2 regions of the Streptomyces sp. NPDC059008 genome follow, and region 1 is predicted to be linked to the other one. Evidence: riboswitches for the same ligand, from Rfam matches in the RefSeq annotation. Region 1 holds a riboswitch; the other holds the start of a gene.
The links. Region 1 has a riboswitch for cobalamin ahead of ACFWZH_RS35250 (prenyltransferase/squalene oxidase repeat-containing protein). Riboswitches for the same ligand answer to the same signal wherever they lie in the genome.
Positions count from the first base shown of each region.

Region 2: another riboswitch for cobalamin. It lies ahead of ACFWZH_RS22405 (ribonucleoside-diphosphate reductase subunit alpha); the one in region 1 lies ahead of ACFWZH_RS35250 (prenyltransferase/squalene oxidase repeat-containing protein).

Region 1 is NZ_JBHYJC010000056.1:12,384-15,954, reverse strand. Features, by position in the region: gene ACFWZH_RS35255 (MBL fold metallo-hydrolase) at 1-956, shown strand, start outside; cobalamin riboswitch at 1,094-1,236, shown strand; gene ACFWZH_RS35250 (prenyltransferase/squalene oxidase repeat-containing protein) at 1,408-2,724, shown strand; gene ACFWZH_RS35245 (SCO2322 family protein) at 2,751-3,458, shown strand; partial or broken gene ACFWZH_RS35240 (CbiQ family ECF transporter T component) at 3,455-3,571, shown strand, end outside.
Region 2 is NZ_JBHYJC010000019.1:7,063-10,633, reverse strand. Features, by position in the region: gene ACFWZH_RS22415 (Uma2 family endonuclease) at 1-454, opposite strand, end outside; gene ACFWZH_RS22410 (GNAT family N-acetyltransferase) at 562-1,065, shown strand; cobalamin riboswitch at 1,181-1,343, shown strand; gene ACFWZH_RS22405 (ribonucleoside-diphosphate reductase subunit alpha) at 1,505-3,571, shown strand, end outside.

The DNA of each region.
Region 1 (3,571 bases):
ACCGCGGGCCGGTGCTCATCGACACCGGCTGGGACGACCCGGACTCCTGGGACGCCCTCGTCGCGGGCGTGGCCGCCTGTGGCTTCGCCCTCACCGATCTCCACGGCGTCCTGATCACCCACCACCACCCCGACCACCACGGCCTCTCCGCCAAGGTGCGGCAGGCGTCCGGCGCCTGGATCGCGATGCACGCCGCGGACACCGCCGTGGTCCGCCGGACCCGCGAGGCCGAGCCGGGCGAGTGGCTCGACTACCTGATCGCCAAGCTCGCGGGCGCGGGCGCGCCGGACGACCATCTGGCACCGCTGCGGGAGGCACGCGGCAACGGGCGCGGCCGGAGACTGCCCGGCCGACAGGCGGCGCTGCCGGACCGCGGGATCGAGCCCGGCGAGCTGCTCGACCTGCCGGGACGCCGAGTGCGGGCCATCTGGACTCCGGGGCACACGCCGGGGCATGTGTGTCTGCACCTGGAGGAGGGTCATCCGGGCGAGGACCATCCGGGCGAGCGGGCTCGCGGCTTCGGCCGACTCTTCTCCGGCGACCACCTCCTCCCGGGCATCACCCCGCACATCGGCCTGTACGGGGACCCGGACGACAGCACGGTCACCGACCCCCTGGGCGACTACCTCGCCTCCCTCGAACGCGTCGGCCGGCTCGCCCCCGCCGAGGTGCTGCCCGCCCATCAGCACGCCTTCACCGACGCCGAGGGGCGCGTACGCGAGCTCATCGCCCACCACGAAGAGCGGCTCTCCGGGCTGAGAACGCTGCTCCGCGAACCCCTCACCCCCTGGCAGCTCGCCGTGGCCATGGAGTGGAACCGTCCCTGGGAACAGATCCCGTACGGCTCCCGGAACATCGCCGTCTCGGAGGCCGAGGCACATCTGCGGCGCCTGGTGAAGCAGGGGGACGTGGAGCGGGTACCCGGCTCCGATCCGGCGACGTACCGGGCGGTGTGACGCACTTGGGGGGGTGTGACGCACAGGAATGGGAGGGTGTGACGCACAGGGGGGTGTGACGAACCCCGCCGCCTCGGCCTTCCCCGGCTCGTACGTGCGGGGCGGGCCCCGTCCGGGCGCCGGTTAAGGTGTGCGGGACAACTTCATCCGTACCCGATCGGGGGAAGCCGGTGGAAATCCGGCGCTGACCCGCAACCGTGAGGACGGCCGTCGGCCCGCGCACTGCGCGGCGCTCCCGGCCGTACGAGCCGGAGCACCCGTTGGGGCACGACCAAGGCTCCCGCCACCGGAACCGCCGCCCGCCCGGACGGACGGCCCGGTGCGCGGCACCGTCGAGGTATACGGAGCTGAGCCCGGTGCCACCGCGCCCGATCGCAGGATCGGTGCCCGGCGGTCGTCCGAGCGCGGCTGCGTACCACCGCCGCGACCCGACCCGAGAGGCACCGACCCGATGGCCCCCATGGCTTCCATGGCTCCCCAGGCCCCTTCGACGCACCCTGTCGCCTTCCTGGCGCGCCGCGCCGCCATGGCGCTGACGGCCGTGGCGGTGCTGGGCACGGCCACCGCCCCCGCCGCGTCCGCGGAGCCCGCGGCCGCCCCGTCGACGTCGCCCAAGAAGCTGCCCGACGGGCTGTACGGCACCAAGGACCCGCAGTACGACGGTGTCTGGCGGCAGTCGCTCGCGCTGCTGGCGCAGGACACGGTCGGCGTACGGCCCGCGGCCTCGGCCGTGGACTGGCTGGTCGGGCAGCAGTGCGCCGACGGCTCGTTCACCGCCTTCCGCGCCGAGCCGAAGCAGCCCTGTGACGCGAAGGCGATGCGGGACACCAACCAGACGGCCGCCGCGGTGCAGGCGCTGGCCGCGCTCGGCGGGCACGGCGAGACCGTGAAGAAGGCCGTGAGCTGGCTGAAGTCGGTGCAGAACGACGACGGCGGCTGGAGCTCGATGGCCGGCTCGGCCAGCGACGCCAACTCCACCTCCGTCGTCATCGGCGCGCTCACGGCGGCCGGCGAGAAGCCGGAGTCGGTCACGTCGAAGAAGGGCGGCAGGACTCCCTACGACGCGCTGCTGACCTTCCAGCTGGGCTGCGCGGCGAAGGAGGGCGAGCACGGCGCGTTCACCTTCCAGCTCAAGGGCGCGGCGCCGAACGCGGACGCCACCGCGGCCGCCGCCACCGGAGCCCTGGGCAAGGGCTTCGTCGTCGCACCGGCCAAGAAGGGGGCTGACACCCCCGTCAAGCCTCTGACCTGCAAGGACGGCAAGCCGGAGAAGTCCGCCGATGCGGCGCGGGCCGCGGACGGCGGCGCCGCCTACCTCGTCGACCAGCTCGACCGGAACGGACAGCATCTGCTCTCCGCGATGCCGGGCCAGGAGGAGCAGCCCGATGTCGGCAACACCGCGGATGCCGTGGTGGCGCTGGCGGCCGGCTCGCACGGGGCCGCCGCCCAGAAGCCGCTGAAGTGGCTGGAGAAGAACGCCGCGGGCTGGGCCAAGGAGAACGGTCCGGCCGCCTACGCCCAGCTGGTGCTCGCCGCGCACGCCACCGGCGCCGACCCGCGCTCCTTCGGAGGCAGCGACCTGGTGGCCGCGCTGAACGCGACCGGGCCCAAGCCTGCCGGTACCGCCTCGCCGGCCGCCGAGGGCACCGAGGACCACAAGGACGGCGACGGCGGCGTCAACGTCTGGTGGGTCGTCGGGGTCGCGCTCGCCTTCGGCGCCGGCATCGGCTTCCTGCTGAGCGGCCGTAAGAAGAAGAACGCGCTCTGATGCGGCCGAGGCAGCTGCTGCAGCCGATGCGGCGCACCCGGATCGCCGGCGTGCTGCTGCTGGCCGGCGCGGTCACCGGGCTGGCCACCGGGCCGGCCCACGCGCAGGAGTACCGCTACTGGTCCTTCTGGGACGGCGGCAGCGGCGGCTCCTGGGCCTACGCCACTCAGGGGCCGGCAACGGTGCGCCCGGCCGACGGCGCGGTCGAGGGCTTCCGCTTCACCGTCAGCGCCGACTCCGCCGCGGCCGGCAAGCCGCGCGCGGCCGCCGACTTCGACGCGATCTGCCGCGAGACGCCCGCCAAGGACGGCCGCAAGCGGATCGGCGTCGTCATCGACTTCGGCACCGCGGCGGACGCTCCCGACGGCGAGCGGCCGCCGAAGGCCCGGACGGAGTGCGCCCAGGTGGCCGAGGACGCCTCGGCGGGCGAGGCACTGGCCGCGGTCGCCGGGTCGCTGCGCTATGACCCCAATGCACTGCTGTGCGCCATCGCCGGCTACCCGGAGTCGGGGTGCGCGGACCAGGTGAGCGGGTCGGACGGGGCGAAGGAGTCCGCCGACCCGGAGAAGTCCGCCGACCGGCGAGGTGCGGCCGGCGCGAAGGGCACGGACGGGGCGAAGGGGGCCGGCTCCGAGGGTGACGGCGGGCCGTCCGCCGGGCTGCTCGGCGGTGTCGCGGCCGTCGTCGTACTGGGTGCGGCGGCCGTGTGGCAGGCGCGCCGTCGGCGCGGATGAGCGCCCCGCAGGCGACCCGTACCACCGCGTTGCACGCCGGCGCCTGGTGGCTGTGGGCCCTCGGCCTGGCCACCGCGGCCTCCCGCACCACCAACCCGCTGCTGCTGGGGCTG
Region 2 (3,571 bases), on a different contig from region 1:
GCCGACGTTCTTCCCGCTCGATCAGCAGATACAGCGGGATGCCGGCCTCCGCATAGGCACGGGGCTTCTGTACCCGGGCACGGTGGTCGGCTCCGGGGTCGCATGAGGTGATCTCGACGACCATCAAGACCGGTTCAGGATCCACCCATTGCCCTTGACCCGCGAAAGCCCCGCTGTGCGCGAGCAAACCGTCCGGGCAGGCGCGTCCGTCGCGGCCGGACTGCACCTTCAGGCCCTGGGAAGCCGAGAGCCAGAGTTCGGGCCGATTCCGCAGGAAGAGGCGGGTGAGCCACGCGACGGTCCTCCCGTGGTTCCCGTCCGGCCCGGCCTTGCTGCTGACTCGCCCCTCGATGAGCTCCAGCCGAGGGCGCTCGTCGGAGCGAGCGAGTATCCGAGCAGCCTCTTCGAAGTACTCGGTGAGCGTGCGGTAGGGCCGGTCGGGGGAATCGGTCACGGGACTTTCTCCTCTCACTGCCGAGCTGAGCCGGGGCGTGGCACCGACGATAACCAGGCCCACCGACACCCACCCCGCCGTCGGTCCCACCCCCCACACTTGAGCCCATGGACATCACGATCAGGCCCGTGCGGCAGGCGGAGTTCGGTGCGGTCGGGGAGTTGCTGGTGGCCGTCTATCTGGCCGATGGGCTGCTGGTATCCGGGGAGAGCGACACCTACGCGGCGACGCTGCGGAGGGTGGCGGAGCGGGCGGAGCGGGCCGAGGTGCTGGTGGCCGTGGAGGGGCCCGAGGAGCGGGTGGTGGGGACGGTCACCTTCAGCGCGTACGGGAGCCCGTACGCGGAGCTGGCGCGGCCCGGCGAGGGGGAGTTCCGGATGCTCGCGGTGCGGCCCGAGGGACGCGGACGAGGGGTCGGGGAGGCGTTGGTGGCGGCGTGTCTGGAGCGGGCGCGGGCGCTCGGGCTGAGCGGCATGGTGCTGTCCACGCCGCGTCATGTGCTGCCCGCGCACCGGCTCTACCGGCGGCTGGGATTCGCGCGCGCCGAGGAGCGGGACTGGGATCCGATACCGGGCGTCACGCTCTGGGCGTTCGCGCGGGAGGTGGCCTGAAAGGCGCTCCAGGCCCGGCCCGAGGGCCGTTCCGGGCGCTCCCCCGCCCCCTGGCACTTCGCACACCTGTCGGAGTGGTATGAGGAAGCGACACAAGATGTGGGGGTGCACGCGGGGAGCAGCACAAGATGTATGCTCGTCCTCGCTGTCGCCGCAGGGGAATCCGGTGGGAATCCGGAACTGTCCCGCAACGGTGTAAGAGCGCGCCCAGTGGCCCGATGAGGGCCCTGCCGCGCGCCCGTGAAGTCCGAGGACCTGCCGACGGTACGCCCGCACCGCCATCGGTGCGGACGTCGATACGTCCGGGCCCCGAGGGTTGGGTCGGTGGACGCCGCGCGGTGTGCCCGCGCACCCTTGACCGTCACGGGGTGCCGCATGCGCGCGTGCGGCCGTCGCGTCCCGCCCCTCCCGGCCCCCGCCGAGTGAGGGAGAGCATCACGTGACCATCGCGCCAACGGAACCCGCGTCAGACGCCGAGGTCGTGCAGCCTGCGGTGACCACGCCCGCCACCCCCGCCGGCGGCGGTCCGGGCGAGGACGGGCAGGACGGTCCGGGCGTCGCGCTGCTGCGCACCCTGACGAAGCTGACCGAGGACCTGACCGCGACCGACCCCGGCAAGGTGGCCGCCGCCGCCCTGCGCGGCCGGTACGAGGGCGCGGGCGAGTCCGAACTGCGGTCGCTGGCCATCGAGGCCGCGGCCGGACTGATCGGTGACGAGCCGCAGTACTCCAAGCTCGCCGCGCGGCTGCTCACCCTCTCGATCTCGGAGGAGGCGGCCGCACAGGGGGCGGTCGCCTTCTCCGCCTCCGTCGCAGTCGGCCACCGCGAGGGGCTGATCGCCGACGAGACCGCGGAGTTCGTTCGAACCCACGCCGCCCGGCTGGACGCCCTGGTCGACCAGGCGCTCGCCGACGGGGCCGACGACCGGTTCGGGTACTTCGGGCTGCGCACCCTGCACTCGCGCTACCTGCTGCGCCACCCCACCACCCGTCAGGTCATCGAGACGCCCCAGCACTTCCTGCTCCGGGTGGCCTGCGGCCTCGCCGAGGACGGCAGCGAACGCGCCCTGGACGACGTCGCCGAGCTGTACGGCCTCACCAGCTCGCTGTCGTACCTGCCCTCCTCCCCCACGCTGTTCAACTCCGGCACCCGCCACCCGCAGATGTCGTCCTGCTACCTGCTGGACTCGCCGCTGGACGAGCTGGACTCGATCTACGACCGCTACCACCAGGTGGCGCGGCTGTCCAAGCACGCCGGCGGCATCGGCCTGTCCTACTCCCGCATCCGCGCCCGCGGTTCGCTGATCCGCGGCACCAACGGGCACTCCAACGGCATCGTGCCCTTCCTGCGCACCCTGGACGCCTCGGTCGCGGCCGTGAACCAGGGCGGCCGGCGCAAGGGCGCCGCCTGTGTCTACCTGGAGACCTGGCACGCCGACATCGAGGAGTTCCTGGAGCTGCGCGACAACACCGGTGAGGAGGCCCGCCGCACCCACAACCTGAACATCGCGCACTGGATCCCGGACGAGTTCATGCGCCGGGTGGAGGCGGACGCCGACTGGTCGCTGTTCTCCCCCTCGGACGCCCCGGAGCTGGTGGACCTGTGGGGCGAGGAGTTCGACGCCGCCTACCGCAAGGCCGAGGCCGAGGGCCGGGCGCTCAAGCAGATCCCGGCCCGGGTGCTGTACTCCCGCATGATGCGCACCCTGGCGCAGACCGGCAACGGCTGGATGACGTTCAAGGACGCCGCCAACCGCACCGCCAACCAGACCGCCGAGCCCGGCCAGGTCGTGCACTCCTCCAACCTGTGCACGGAGATCCTGGAGGTGACCGACGACGGGGAGACCGCGGTCTGCAACCTGGGGTCGGTCAACCTCGCCGCTCACCTGGGTGACGACGGTGAGATGGACTGGGAGAAGCTGGACGCCACGGTCCGTACCGCCGTCACCTTCCTCGACCGGGTCGTGGACATCAACTTCTACCCGACCGAGCAGGCCGGGGCCTCCAACTCCCGCTGGCGCCCGGTGGGTCTGGGCCTGATGGGCCTGCAGGACGTCTTCTTCCGGCTGCGGCTGCCCTTCGACTCGGCCGAGGCCCAGGAGCTGTCGACCCGGATCTCCGAGCGGATCATGCTCGCCGCGTACGAGGCGTCCGCCGCCCTCGCCGAGCGGCACGGCCCGCACCCGGCCTGGTCGGCGACCCGCACCGCCCGCGGTGTGCTGCACCCGGACCACTACCCGAACGCCGAGCCCCGCTGGGCGGACCGCTGGGCGGCGCTGCGCACCCGGATCGCCACGACCGGGATGCGCAACTCGCTGCTGCTGGCGATCGCGCCGACCGCGACCATCGCCTCGATCGCGGGCGTGTACGAGTGCATCGAGCCGCAGGTCTCCAACCTCTTCAAGCGCGAGACGCTGTCGGGTGAGTTCCTGCAGGTCAACGCGTATCTGATCGAGGAGCTCAAGGCTCTTGGGCTGTGGGACGCGCGGACCCGTGACGCGCTGCGC